DNA from 3 places in the Kitasatospora sp. NPDC057500 genome. Region 3 is predicted to be linked to each of the others. Evidence: riboswitches for the same ligand, from Rfam matches in the RefSeq annotation. Region 3 holds a riboswitch; each other region holds the start of a gene.
The links. A riboswitch is a leader RNA that binds a small molecule or an ion and turns the genes downstream of it on or off. The one in region 3 is predicted to bind cobalamin.
Positions count from the first base shown of each region.

Region 1: it holds a riboswitch for cobalamin, as region 3 does, so the genes downstream of both, ACFU74_RS10175 (hypothetical protein) here and ACFU74_RS31640 (cobalamin biosynthesis protein) in region 3, are expected to answer to the same signal.
Region 2: it holds a riboswitch for cobalamin, as region 3 does, so the genes downstream of both, ACFU74_RS29155 (HoxN/HupN/NixA family nickel/cobalt transporter) here and ACFU74_RS31640 (cobalamin biosynthesis protein) in region 3, are expected to answer to the same signal.

Region 1 is NZ_JBHVER010000032.1:45,429-50,095, reverse strand. It holds gene ACFU74_RS10180 (cysteine synthase family protein) at 1-637, opposite strand, end outside; gene ACFU74_RS10175 (hypothetical protein) at 634-1,533, opposite strand; cobalamin riboswitch at 1,734-1,889, opposite strand; gene ACFU74_RS10170 (ferric reductase-like transmembrane domain-containing protein) at 2,173-3,159, shown strand; gene hisD (histidinol dehydrogenase) at 3,296-4,618, opposite strand.
Region 2 is NZ_JBHVER010000181.1:9,050-13,716, forward strand. It holds gene ACFU74_RS29150 (hypothetical protein) at 31-414, opposite strand; gene ACFU74_RS29155 (HoxN/HupN/NixA family nickel/cobalt transporter) at 425-1,567, opposite strand; cobalamin riboswitch at 1,597-1,790, opposite strand; gene ACFU74_RS29160 (ArsR/SmtB family transcription factor) at 1,873-2,247, shown strand; gene ACFU74_RS29165 (hypothetical protein) at 2,300-3,985, shown strand; gene ACFU74_RS29170 (AAA family ATPase) at 3,991-4,667, opposite strand, start outside.
Region 3 is NZ_JBHVER010000222.1:7,058-11,724, forward strand. It holds gene ACFU74_RS31635 (cobyric acid synthase) at 1-1,012, opposite strand, end outside; gene ACFU74_RS31640 (cobalamin biosynthesis protein) at 1,009-1,995, opposite strand; cobalamin riboswitch at 2,025-2,237, opposite strand; gene ACFU74_RS31645 (alpha/beta hydrolase family protein) at 2,405-3,520, shown strand; gene ACFU74_RS31650 (hypothetical protein) at 3,901-4,667, shown strand, end outside.

The sequences.
Region 1 (4,667 bases), on a different contig from region 3:
CGATGATCGCCTCCGGGTCGTGGTGTCCCTGGCTGCCGAAGGTGACGCTGCCGAAGGGCTGTACGCCGACCAGTCGCACCGACGGGTCGAAGGCGCGCAGCCGGGTCGCCACCCCGCCGGTCGAGGCACCGGAGCCGACGCCGCCGACGACGGTCAGCGCGGCGCCGGGGAAGGCGGCCGTGATCCGGTCGGCGACCTCGTGGTAGCCGAGGTAGTGGACGTCGTCGTGGTACTGCCGCATCCAGTGCCAGTCCGGGTGCGCGGCGAGCAGCTCGCGCACCCGCCGCACCCGCAGCTCCTGGTCCAGTTTGAGGTCGCGGGAGGGCACGACCTGCTCCACGGCGGCGCCGAGGATCTCCAACTGGGCGCGGGTGGTGGCGTCGACGGTGGTGGAGGCGACGATGTGGCAGCGCATGCCGTGCCGGTGGCAGGCGAGCGCCAGCGCGTAGGCGTAGATGCCGCTGGAACTGTCCACCAGGGTCTGCCCGGGGCGGACGGTGCCGCGCTCCAGCAGGTGGCGGACGGCGGCGAGCGCCGAGTAGATCTTCATCGACTCGAACCGGACCAGCACGAGGCCGTCGGCGAGCCGGACGAGATCGGGGACCTTCAGGGCGTCGGCGATGTGGGGGTGTATCACCTGTAGCCTCCTTGGGCGAAGGAACACTGGTGGCCGAGCGAGTGGAAGAACGCGGACAGGTCCGACTTGAGCGCGGCGTCGGGGCGTCCGGGGAGCAGGTAGCCGATCAGGCAGCCGGTGTGGGCGACGAAGATCCCGTCGGCGCCGAACTCCTCGCGGTGGGTGAGCAGCGCGTCGAACGTGGCCTTGGGGAGCACCTGTTGGGAGAGCGCGGCGCTCACCGTGGCCGTCCGCGCGACGGCGGCCGGGTCGCCCGCGGCGAAGCCCTTCAGCAGGCCGGCCAGGCAGCGCCGGTACTCCTCGCCGTGGCGCCGGTAGTGCCCGAGCAGCAGGTCGGTGACGGCGGCGGTGTCCACCGTCCCGGGCTCGGTGATGTACGCGGTGTGGAAGCCGATGTCGGTGCCCAGCCGCCGCACCACCCGGTGCCGGCCGCTCAGGTGCAGGGCGAACTCGTCGAGGAAGACGCTGTCGGCCCGCTCGATCTCGCGCAGCACGGCGAGCACCACCCCGGTGTCGTACGGCAGCGCGAAGATCCGGAACAGGCAGCGCAGCGTCGCCACGATGTCGGCGGTCGAACTCGCCATCCCCACCCCGACGGTGAGGTCGGAGTGCACGCACCAGCGGCCCGGCGGCAGGGTCAGCCCGAAGCGCTCCAGGAACAGCCGGGCCGCCGTCGCGGCCTTCGTCCCGAGCGGCAGCGGGCCCGGCGGGTCCGTCCCCGGGGTGAAGTGCACCCAGGAGTGGCGGTCGACGGGGAACGACACCACCGCGATGTCGGGGCGGGAGGATGCGCACAGCGGTCCCTGGTACAGCTCGCCCAGGGTGCCGTGGCAGACACCGGAGACCGTGCCGCCCGGCGGCGGGGCGGGCCGGGCCCCTCCGGTGGGGGTCACCATCGCGCCGGTCGGCGCCCGGTGCGGGCGGGTGGAACTCGCGCGGTCACGGACACGTCCTCCTCCTCGTTCCGAGCCCCGCGTCACGACCCGGAGGAGGAGGGCACGGCGCGTCGTCGCACGCCGCGCAGCCGTCCGTACCGCCGACCCAGTCCACGAGGTCACCGTGCACAGCCCGCACGTGGGGGTGCGGGCGCAGCGGCAGGTCTTCGGACTCGTGGGCCGGTGCGCCGGGGACGGCACACACCTACCGGCCGTCGCTTCCCGGGCCGGGGCGGAGCCAGGCCCAGTGCTGTTGACGGCTTTCGTTCCCACTCACCGCTGCGGGACAGTCCCGGTTTCCCACCGGGTTCCCTCTTGCGTCGCGCCGCCGAAGTCCGGTCGGTCGGGAGGCGCGAACCGGCTGCGGGCATCAGCATACGGGGGCGTGCGCTCCGGTGGCAGGGCACGTGCGGACGGTTGTCCGAATGCCGTCGTTCGGCGGGCCGGGGCGTCGGGACGCTGCGGCGGAAGGGCCGTCGGTCCACGTGTCACTCTGGCCGGATACGGGCTCGGCAAGCCGGAACCCCTCCGCCACACTTGTTCGACCCATCGTCTGCTGTACACCGTCAAGCGGTGTCCCGCCGTTCCGGAAGGTCCACGATGCTGCCTGAGACGACACCGGGGGTCGACGGTCCGGACGCCCGGCCCGCCGCCGGGAGGCGGCCCGCCGAACGCATCGCCCTCCGCGCCGACCTGCGGGCCGCGCTGCCCGACGCGAGCGCGGCGGTCGGCGTCACCGCGGCGGTGTTCGTGCTGCTGTACGTCCGGATGGAGGCGGGCACCTCGGCGACGGTCGGGGTCATGCCGTTCATGGACGACGCCGGCACGTACTGGATGTACCTGCTGAGCCAGGCGTTCGGCTGGTCGGGGCTGCTGTGGGCCTGGGGGACGGTGGTGCTCGGGCTGCTGCTGTCCGGGCCGCGGCCCGGCCGGCTGCCGGTCGCCCGGCAGACCCTGGAGCGCTGGCACCGCACGACGAGCCTGACCACGACGGCCCTGATGTTCGCGCACGCGCTGATGTTCGCGGCCGAACTCGTGCGCTACGAGGCCGAGTCGGCGTGGGGCGACCGGCTCTGGTCGGGGTTCGCCGACACCTTCGTGCCCGGCTGGTACGACTCCGGCACCGGCCGGATCGCCATCCCGCTCGGGCAGGGTGCGCTCTACCTGGCCGTGCCGCTCGGCCTGCTGTTCTACGTGCGGCACCGGTTCGGGCCGAACACCTGGCGCCGACTGCACCGCTTCGTGCTCGTCGTCTACGTGCTGAGCGTCTGGCACACCCTGCTCTACGGGACCAACGTGTGGTTCGGCGAGTGGCCGCGCACCGTCCTGTGGCTGCTTCAAGTCCCGCTCGCCGTCCTGCTGTTGGTCCGTCTGATGCGGCCGGCCCGGCGGGCCGAGCGGCTGGGGGCGCCGGGGCGCGGCGGAGTCCGGTCGCTGCCGGCCTGGGTGGCGCGGGCGCTCGGACGGGTGGCCGTGGCGGCCGTCGTGGTCGGCCTGATCGCGGTGGCGGCGTCCCGTCACGACGGCGGGCGGGCGCGTCCGCCGGCGCCGCCGGCCTCGGCCGGGCAGGCCGACGGCACCGGGTGAGCCGCCGTCCGCGTGGGCGCCGCCGACCGGCGGGCCGGCGCGCGAGCCGGTTCGGCGGGCTCGGTTCGACGGGCCCGGACGTGCACGCTCGGCCGGCCCGGCCGAGGACGCGTAGGGCGGGGGAGCCGTTGGACGGTCAGGCGCGGTCCGCACCCGCGTAGTGGTCGGTCCACGCCAGCGGGGCGCCGGCGTACTTGGCGGCACGGACGTCGCCCGAGCGGGCGTGCCCCTCGAAGAGCTCGACGCGGGCGGCGCGGCCGCACAACTCCCCGAGCGCGGCTGACGACTTCGGGTCGCGGACCTCCTGGTACGTGACGGTGCGCAGGTACATGCCCACCCACAGCCCGCCGGTGTAGCGGGCCGCGCCGCGGGTCGGCAGGACGTGGTTGGTGCCGATGACCTTGTCCCCGTAGGACACGCAGGTGCCCTCTCCGAGGAAGAGGGCGCCGTAGGTGTGCATCCTGTCCAGGGCCTCGCGGGGGTTCTCGGTGAGGACCTGGACGTGCTCGTAGGCGAAGGCGTCGGCGATGCGGTAGGCCTCGTCGAGGTCCTCGGCCAGGATGATCTGGCCGTGGTCGCGCCAGGCGGGGCCGGCGATGTCGCCGGTCCCCAGCCCGGGCAGGATCTCCTCGATGTGCCGCTGCACGGCGGTGGCGACCCGTTCGCTGGTGGTGACCAGGACGGCGGGCGAGTCCGGGCCGTGCTCGGCCTGCGAGAGCAGGTCGACCGCCGCGATGAACGGGTCGGCCGTGTCGTCGGCGACGACGAGGATCTCGGTCGGACCGGCGAACAGGTCGATGCCGACCTCGCCGAACAGTTGGCGCTTGGCCTCGGCCACGTAGGCGTTGCCGGGGCCGGCCAGCATGTCGACGGGCGTCATGGTCCCGGTGCCGACGCTCATCGCGGCGATGGCCTGGACACCACCGAGGATGTGGATCTCGTCCGCGCCGGCGAGGTGCATCGCGGCGACGGTGGCGGCGGGAATCTCGCCGCGGATCGGCGGGGTGCAGGCGACCACGCGCGGGACGCCGGCCGCCTTGGCGGTCACGACGGTCATGTGCGCGGAGGCGGTCAGCGGGTAGCGGCCGCCGGGGACGTACGCGCCGACCGACCGGATCGGCACGTGGCGGTGGCCGAGGAAGACGCCGGGCTCGGTCTCGATCTCGATCTCGGACATCGAGGCGCGCTGGGCCTCGGCGAACCGGCGGACGTTGGCCTGGACGGTCCTGATGTCCTCGACGACCTGCGGGTCGAGTCCGTTCATGATCTCGGCGAGCTGGTCCTCGTCCAGCCGGAAGGACTCCGGCTCCCAGTGGTCGAAGCGCGCGGAGAGCTCACGGACCGCTTCGTCGCCGCGGCTGCGGACATCGGCGATCAGCTCGCGGACGGTCCGCGCGACGGCGTCGTCGTCCGAGGGGGCGGTGGACCGGGTGGCAGCGGCCTTGATGGTGCGGGACACGCCGAGCTCCTCAATCGTGAATGGATACGTATCCATTGGATACGTATCC
Region 2 (4,667 bases), on a different contig from region 3:
GCCTTCGCCCCGGGCCACCCGTCCCGCGGGTCAGCCGGCCAGGTTCGTCCAAACCACCGCCGGCCCGAGCTGGGCCGCCAGCAGCAGCAGCCAGAATCGCGCCCCGCCGGAACCCCATCGACGCGCCGCGAGCCGGTTCACGACGGCGGCGGCCAGCAGGTACGGGAGGAGGGGCACCAGCGCCACGACGAGCGCCAGTCCCGCACCGTCGTTCGTGTTGTACGGATCAGCGGTGGTCCAGCCGAACCGGGCGAACACGAAGTCGGAGAGGAACCTCCAGGTGAACCAGTACGGGAGCACGCCGACCACCCCCAACGGGAGGTTGACGAGTACCGCCGCGAGCGGCGCCGGCATCCGGCGCCCGCCCTCGTGCGCCGCCAGGTGATCGGCGAACTCCCCATCGGCAAACGACATGTGACCGACCCTACAGCTTGCGTGCAGGCACCTGCTCCGCGCCGCCGGTGGGCCCGGGGGTCCACTTCTTCTCCACGCCGGCGAGGCGCCAGTAGGCGATGGCGGCGGCCCAGACGACCACGAAGAGGCCGACGATCGCGTAGCCGACGTTGTCCAGGGAGATCTCGGCGATCCAGCCGGTCACCGGGTCGGTGAGGTCGAGCTTCTCGTGGAGGACGCCGACCAGTTCGATGGTGCCGATGATGAAGGCGACCGCGATGGACAGGCCGGTGATGGTCAGGTTGTAGTACACCTTGCGGACCGGGTTGGAGAACGCCCACTGGTAGGCGAAGTTCATGAAGGTGCCGTCCAGGGTGTCGAACAGGCTCATGCCGGCCGCGAACAGCAGCGGCAGGCAGACGATCGCGTACCAGGGCAGGCCGGAGGCGGCGCCGGAGCCGGCCATCACCATCAGGGTGACCTCGGTCGCGGTGTCGAAGCCCAGGCCCAGCACCATGCCGACCGGGAACATCTGGCCGGGCCGGGTGATCGAGCGGGTGGCCCGGTTCAGGACGCGGGCCAGCAGGCCGCGGGAGTTCAGGTGCTCCTCCAGCTCGGCCTCGTCGAACCGGTCGGCCCGCATCGAGCGGAACACCCTGAGGATGCCGAACAGCGCGGCCAGGTTGAGCGCGCCGATCAGGTAGAGGAAGACGCCGGAGGCCGAGGTGCCGACCACGCCCAGCCACTGGTGGGTGGTGGAGTCGTCGTCCATCAGGGTGTTGGCCAGCTGGGCACCGCCCGCCACCAGGGCGGCCATCAGCACCACCATCGAGGAGTGGCCGAGGGCGAACCAGAAGCCCACCGAGACGGGGCGCTTGCCGTCCGCCATCAGCTTGCGGGTGGTGTTGTCGATCACCGCGATGTGGTCGGCGTCGAAGGCGTGCCGCATGCCGAGGGTGTAGGCGGTGATGCCCAGGCCCACCCCGAAGACCTGGGTGCCCACCGCGTACTCCTCCGGTGCGACCAGGAAGATCAGCGTGCCGAACGCCACCACGTGCATGGCGAGGATCACGGCCATCAGTCCGGCGGTGCGGACGGTGTCCTCACGGCGCCAGCGGAAGGCGGGCAGGGCGGCGGGCGGCGCCGCGGCGGCGGCGGTTTCGGGCAGGGTCATGCGGATCACGCTCCAGCACCTCGTGGAATGACTTCGTGAGATGCCGCGGCCGGTCTCCTGGCTGACGGGGCTCCCGTACCCGCCTTCCCAAGCGCGCGAGGCGCCCAGTGGCGTCGTGGGTACGGACACTCTCCCCCGATCACAGTGGCGAGGGCCGCTCCGGACTGGGACCCCTGAGGGTCCGTCACCGGTCTTCCCGAGCACCACGGCGGGCAACACCGTAGGGGCCCGGGGCGACCCATGCAAGGCTGCGCACCTACGCAGGTGTTCAGGATCACAACCTCCCGCCTGCCAGAATGGGCCGTATGCATCTCGTACCGGCCGACCGCGCGGGCCACCGCACCATCGACGGCCACCGGGTCTGCGAGGCCATCGCCGCGATCGGGGACACCGCCCACGTCCGCGCCTGGGCCGACCGGTTCGCCCTGCTCGCCGACCCCGGCAGGCTCGCCCTCCTGCTCGCCCTGCACCGCACCGGCCCGCTCGCCGTCACCGACCTCGCCGTCGCCACCGGCATGCGCGACCCCGCCGTCTCCCAGGCGCTGCGCCTGCTCCGGACGGCCGGGGTGGTGGCGGGCGAGAAGGAGGGGCGCGTGGTGCGCTACCGGCTCGTGGACGCCACCCTGCGCCCCCTGCTCGACCAGTGCGCCGGTGACGCGCCCGCCGTGGCGGCCGGCTGACCCCCCGTCCGGACATCGCGCCAGGACGGAACCCGTTCAGTACGATCATGGTGTGCTGAACCGCCGCCGGCTCCGGACCCGGCCCGACGACGACCGCTGGGACACCCGGCCCGTCCGGGCCCGCGTCCTCGCGGTGGCCCGCACCCTCACCTCCGCCACCCGGGTCCTGGACGTCCTCACCCTGCTGCGCGAGCAGGACGGCATCGGCATCGCCGTCACCGTCAACCCCGGCTCCGCGTTCGCCGCCGGCCTCGACGACTACCTCCGCGCCCAGCCCGGCCTCACCGTGCTGCCCTGGCGCGACGCCGTCCGCCGGCCGTTCGACCTCGCCGTCGCCTGCGCCGTCCACGCCTCGATGCACCGGCTGCGCGCACCCCTGGTCGTCCTGCCGCACGGCGCCGGCTACAACCGCCTGGTACCCGAGTCCACCGGCGACACGGTGACCGCCGCCGGCCTCTCCCGGCGCGAACTCACCCACCGCGGACGGGTCTTCCCCGCCGTCATCGGCCTCTCCCACCGCGAACAGTTCGAACGCCTGCGGGCCGCCTGCCCCGAGGCGCTGCCCCGCGCCCGCGAGGTCGGCGACCCCTGCTTCGACCGGATGCTCGCCGGCCTCGCCGCCCGCGACGGCCACCGGGCCGCCCTCGGCGCCGTCGACGGCCGCCGCCTCGTCGTGGTCAACTCCACCTGGAGCGAGCACTCGTTACTCGGCCGCCACCCCGGCCTGCCGCTGCGGCTGGTCGGACAACTGCCCGCCGACGAGTACACCGTCGCCGTCGTCCTGCACCCCAACGTCTGGGCCCGGCACGACCCGCGCGCCCTGCTCGCCGCCGCCGAACGCTCCGGCCTGCGGCTGGTCCCGCCGCACCAGGGCTGGCAGGCCACCCTGATCGCCGCCGACTGCGTGATCGGCGACCACGGCTCGGTCACCTTCTACGGCGCCGCCCTCGAACGCCGCACCCTGCTGGTCGCCACCGGGGCCGCCGAACTCGACCCCCGCTCCCCCAGCTACGCCTTCGGCCAGGCCGCCCCGGCCCTCGACCCCGACGGCGACCTGCTCGGCCAGCTCGAACGGGCGATGGCCGGCCAGGACCCTGCCGCCCTGCGCCCGATCACCGACCGCTCGCTCGGCCGGCGCGGGGAGTCCGCCCGGGTGCTGCGCGACCTCCTGCTCTCCTACCTGCCCGGCATCGAGGAACCGCCCGACGACCCCCAGCCCCTGCCCTACCCCCGACCGGTCCCGCTCGCCGCCGAACCGCCCACCGCCTACGACATCGTGGCCACCGGCGAGGGCACCGACGTTCACCTGCGCCGCTACCCCGTCGGCCCCGGCCACCACGCCCCGCGCGGGTTCCACGCGGTCGCCGCCGACGAGCCCCGCCTCGCCCTGCGGCACACCGCCGAGGTCCTGGCCCGCACCGAGACCGACGCCGAGCAGCCCGCCGAGCGCTGGCTCGCCGCCACCGCCGCCGAACTCCCCGGCCTCGCCGTCGCCGCGGCCGCCCTCGGCCCGGCCCACCACCTGCTGCGGCTGCCCACCGGCCTGCTGCTGGAGGCCCACGCCGAACGCCCCTGGGGCGCCCCCGCGCCCCGCCTCGACCCGCTCCTGCTCGGCTCCGCCGTCGCCCACTGGCTGACCACCCCCGGCGCCCGGGCGGCCGACCTCACCCGGCACCCCCTCATCCTGCACACCGGCCCCCGCCGCATCACGGTCACCTTCACCGCCCGGCCGGACTGACCCGCTCAGTGCCCCCGCAGCTCCCGCAGCCGGGCGCGGTTGCGGTCGGCCAGCGCCGCGTCCCCCAGCTCCTCCGCCAGTTCGACGAGCAGCTCCCGGGCCGCCTCCTCCTTCCGCGGCTGGCCCAGCTCCCGCGCCAGCCCGGCGCTCCGCCGCGCCGCGTCGACCGCCGACGGCAGCCGGCGCAGTGCCCGCTCGGCCCGGGCCTCGACCAGCGGCAGCCGCATCAGCATCGGCGCGTCGCCCTCCCGCCCGGCCAGCTCGGCCGCCTCCCCCAGCACGGCCAGCGCCTCCTCCGCCCGCCCGGCGGCCACCAGGGCCTGGGCGAGGTTGTAGCCCTGCACCACCACGCCGTGCGGGTCGCCCGCGTTGGCCTCCCGGGCCAGCGTGAACAGCTCCACGGCCCGCTCCGGCCGCCCGTCGGCCAGGCAGAGCAGGCCGTCCGTCTCCCACAGCACACCGGCCAGCCGCGGTTCGTCCACCTCCGGCAGCAGCGCCGCCGCGGACGCCAGCTGCTCGGCGGCGAGCGGGTACTCGGCACGCTCGTAGTAGGCCCGCCCGAGCTGGTTGCGCATCCGGATCACCGCGTCCGGCCGGTTGTCCCACTGCGCCGCCTCGATGCCGAGCAGATGGCTCTCCACCCAGTCCCCGTAGTGCTTGCGCCCGTGGTAGAGCGGCCAGA
Region 3 (4,667 bases):
AGACGCCGAGCAGCGGCCGCCCGGCCGCCGCCCGCGCCTTGAGCACCGGTTCCAGGCCGCGCTCGCGCAGCCAGGCGAGGTCCGCGACGGTGGCCCGGGTGCCGGGCAGCACGACGAGGTCGGCGTCGGCCAGCTCCTCCGGGCGGGTGGCCCAGCGGACCAGCACCCCGGGCTCCTGGGCGAGGGCGTCCAGGTCGGTGAAGTTGGACAGCCGGGGGAAGCGCAGCACCGCCACCCGCAGCACGTCCGCGCCGAGCGGGCCGCGCGCGGCCGTCCGGTCGACGACGGTGGACAGGTCGAGCGAGTCCTCGGCGTCCAGCCACAGGTCCGCCAGCATCGGCAGGGTGCCGAGCACCGGACGGCCGGTCAGCTCGCGCAGCATCTCCAGGCCGGGGGCGAGCAGCCGCGCGTCGCCGCGGAACTTGTTGACGAACCAGCCCGCCACGTGCCGCTGGTCCTCCGCCGACAGCAGTGCCAGCGTCCCGTACATCGCCGCGAAGACGCCACCGCGGTCGATGTCGCCGACCACGACGACCGGCAGCCCGGCGGCGGTGGCCAGGCCCATGTTGGCGATGTCGCGGTCGCGCAGGTTGATCTCGGCGGGCGATCCCGCGCCCTCGCAGACCACCACGTCGAAGCGCCGGCGCAGGTCCGCCAGGCACTCCAGGGCGCGCTCCAGCAGCACCGGCTTGCGCTCGCGGTAGTCCAGCGCGCCGACCTCGGCGACCGGCCGGCCCAGCAGCACCACCTGGCTGCGGCCGTCGGCGCCCGGCTTGAGCAGCACCGGGTTCATCGCCGCCTCCGGCTCCACCCGGGCCGCCTGCGCCTGCATCGCCTGCGCGCGGCCGATCTCGGCGCCGTCGGCGGTGACGAAGGAGTTCAGCGACATGTTCTGCGCCTTGAACGGCGCGACCGCGACGCCCTGCCGGGCCAGCCAGCGGCAGATGCCCGCGGTGACCACGCTCTTGCCGGCGTCCGAGGTCGTCCCGGCGACCAGCAGCGCCTTGCTCATGCCCCACCCCTCCGATTCCTGATCAGTGCCGCCCGGAGCAGCAGGTGCCCGGCGACGGTCGTACCCAGGGCCAGCGCGCTCACCCGCCGGGAGAGCACACAGGCGCGTTCGATGTCGTCGACCCCGACCGGCCGCAGCTCCCCGCCCAGCACGGGACGGTGCTCCACCCTCGCGCCGTACCTCAGCGTCCCGCCGAGGCGCACGCCCACCGCGCCCGCGAAGGCGGACTCGGCCTGACCGGCGTTCGGGCTGGGGTGCGCCGAGCCGTCGCGCCGCCAGACCCGCCAGGCGGTGCGCGGTTCGGGGGCGGCGGCCACCGCCAGCAGTGCGGTCAGCCGCGCGCCCGGCCAGCCGGCCAGGTCGTCCAGCCGCGCCGAGGCCCAGCCGAACCGGGCGTAGCGGGGGGAGCGGTGACCGACCATCGCGTCCAGGGTGTTCACCGCGCGGAACGCCAGCAGGCCGGGCGTGCCGGCGACACCGCCCCAGACCAGGGCGTTGACCACGGCGTCGGCGGTGTTCTCGGCCACCGACTCGACGACCGCGCGGGCCAGCTGCTGCTCGTCCAGCGTGCTCGGGTCGCGTCCGCACAGGTGCGGCAGCCGCTCCCGGGCCGCCGTCAGGTCGCCCGCCGCCAGCGAGCGGCCGACGGTGCGGGCCTCCCGGGTCAGCGAGGTGCCGCCGAGCACGGTCCAGGTCGCGGCGGCGGCCAGGGCGGCCCGGCCGATCGGACGGCGGGCCAGCAGCCGGTCGGCGGCGAGCGCGCCGGCCGCGACCGTGCCCACGGCCAGGGCGGTGAAGGCGGTTCCGGCGGCGCGGTGGTCGCGCCACAGGAGGCGCTCCAGCCGGCCGGCGGCGGAGCCGAAGCCGGCCACCGGGTGGCCGCGGCGCGGGTCGGCGAACCGGGCGTCGGCCAGGTAGCCGGCGACGGCGCCGGCGCCGAAGGCGGCGGCCCGGCCCAGCGGGCGCACGGCAGGGCGCAGCATCGCGTGTCCTCACTCAGGGTCCGCGCCCTGGATCGACGAACCGGGGGCGAGAGTCTCCTGGCTTCCGGGTCGGACGCGCGATCCGGGCCTTCCAGCGGCTTCTGACGGCCCGCCGTGGCGTGTTCCGGTCGTGCTCCCCGGTGACAGTGGCGGGACCGCGCCGGACTCGCACCGGCTTCCTCTGCATGCCTCCGTATTGGCTGAAGGATCCCATCACGGGCCCGAACCGGGAGTCAACCGAGGTCGTGGAGGGTGTTGGTCACACGCCGGGCCACCCCGGCGGACCTGTGTGACTTTCCTCCCGGAACTACCCGGACGGCCGTGTCCTGCTGGCTTCCCCCCGCCCGCGCGAGTGGACTGAGGGGTGGGTCCAGAGACCGAGCCAGACACCGAGCAGCGGGGAGCGAGTATGCGTTGGGGAATCGCGGCCACCGTGGCGGCCGCCGCCGTCGGCACCGGGGCCGCCGTCCTGGTGATCGGCCGCCGGGCGTCCGAGCGGATGGTCCGCCCGGCCGGGAGGGACCGCGCCCGGACCGGCCCGGTGCTGGTGCGCGCTCTCGGCGCCGGTCGGGCCACCTTCACCCGCACCGAGGCGAGCGAGCGCCCGGGCCGCTGGGCCGTCGAGTGGGGCGAGGACGGCCACGCGGTGGTCGAGGAGGTCCTCGACCTCGACGGGAAAGACGTCACCCGGCGCCTGGTGCGCGCCGACCACGGCACCCTCGCCCCCGGCACCGAGGTCCGCTTCACCCCGCGCGTCCACCTCGGAGACCCGGCCCGGGCGCTCGGCCTGCCGTTCGCCGACACCGCCGTGGAGGGCGAGCTGGGCGCGATGCCCGCCTGGCGCCTGGACGGCAAGCGCGGCACCTGGGTGGTCCTGGTGCACGGCCCCGACGCCGACCGGTCGCAGACCCTGCCGGTCCTCCCGGAGCTGCAACGCCTCGGCCTGCCCGCGCTGGCCGTCACCTACCGCGGCGACGCGGGCGCCCCGGCCTCCCCGGACGGCCTCGGCCACTTCGGCGAGACGGAGTGGCGGGACGTCGAGGCGGCGGTGCGCACCGCCCTGGACGCCGGCGCGGGCCGGGTCGTCCTCTACGGCTGGTCGCTCGGCGCCACGATGGCCCTGCACACCGCCGCCCGCTCGGACCTCGCCTCCTCGATCAGCAGCCTGGTCCTGGACTCGCCGGTGCTGGACTGGCCGGCCACCGCCCGCCGGGCCACCGCCCGCTCCGGCTTCCGGGGCGCGGCCGCCGAACTCGGCGCGCTCGCCGCCCAGGGCCGCACCGGCGTGGATCTGGCCGACTTCGCCCGCCTCGCCGAGGGCGCCGACCTGCGCGTGCCCACCCTGGTGCTGCACGGCCCCGACGACCCGGTGGCCCCGTTCGCCGCCGCCGAGCGCCTCGCCCGCCGCCGCCCGGACGTCGTCAACCTCCAGGCCTTCCCCGGGGGTGACCACGCGGCCCTCTGGAACACCGCCCCGGACCGCTACGCCGAGACCCTGCGCCGCTGGCTCACCCCGTTCTGCTGACCCCCTTACGCCCCGCACTCACCCCCGTCGCGTCCGGAACCCGCGGCACACCCGGTTCCACCTGGCATGGACCCGCCACAAAGATCAAGCCAGCCGGTTTGGCCTCTGTTGCCCGATCTTGTCGAGCCCCCCGCGCCCCCCGCCCGCCCCGCGCGGACAACCGGATGTGACAGATGGCCGGTACAAGGGGAAGACTGCTCGACGTGACGTCTCGGAATCCGCGCGACCGTGATGCCCCGCTCCCGCCGACGATCGGTACCGGTGCGACGGTGACCCGTCTCCCCGGGACGGCCCACCGCCCCGCCGGCGCCAGGCCGGGGGCCCCGGGCGTACCCCGCCGACGAGGCCCCGCCCCCGCACCCGGCCGTGGCCGGGTCCCCGTGCCGGAGGGCTTCCCGGCCCCCGCCGAACTCGCCCCGCTGGCCCGCCGCATGCTGGTCGACGCCGTCCGGATCGCCCGCTGGGCCGGCGATCTCGACGAGGTCGACAAGCGCGGCGAGCTGCTCCCCGACGACGCCCGCGCCGCCGGCCGCGCCCTCGCCATGACGGTGGGCGCCGCCGCCAAGGCGTGGGGCCAGGCCCTGCTGGTCGGCCTGGTCGAGGCCCGGGACGGCGGTGCCGGCCCCGGCTGGCGCCTGCACGCCTGGGAGCACGACGACGAGGCGGTGGTCCGCGGCTGGTCGGCCCTGTTCGACGCCTGGACGCTGCTCGCCCCGGTGCCGCCCGCCGCCCTGCGCGGCGTCTTCGCGGTGCTCGCCGGGCAGGCCGTCGACCAGGCGCCGCAGCTGCTCTCCTTCCTCCACCTGGTGGACGGCCCGGTGGCCGACGTCGAGCTGCTGGAGCTGCTCAGGCGCGGCCTGGACGAGCGCCGGGTCGGCGGCGGCGAGGGCGCCTTCGGCCTCTCGCCCGTCCCGCACGCGGCCTCCGCCGTCTCCGCCGTCCGCGGCACCTGCCGCGAGCCGCAGATCGACACCCCGGCCGCGCCCGCCGACGTCGCCGCCGTCCTGGACTGGATGCTGGACGGCCTGGCGGCCGTCGGCGCACTGGCCCGCCGGGACAACGCGGCCGAGCTCTCCCCGCTCGGGCACTGGGCGGTGCGGGCCAAGCTGGAGGAGATCTGCACCGTCGCGCAGACCGCCGCCGGCCA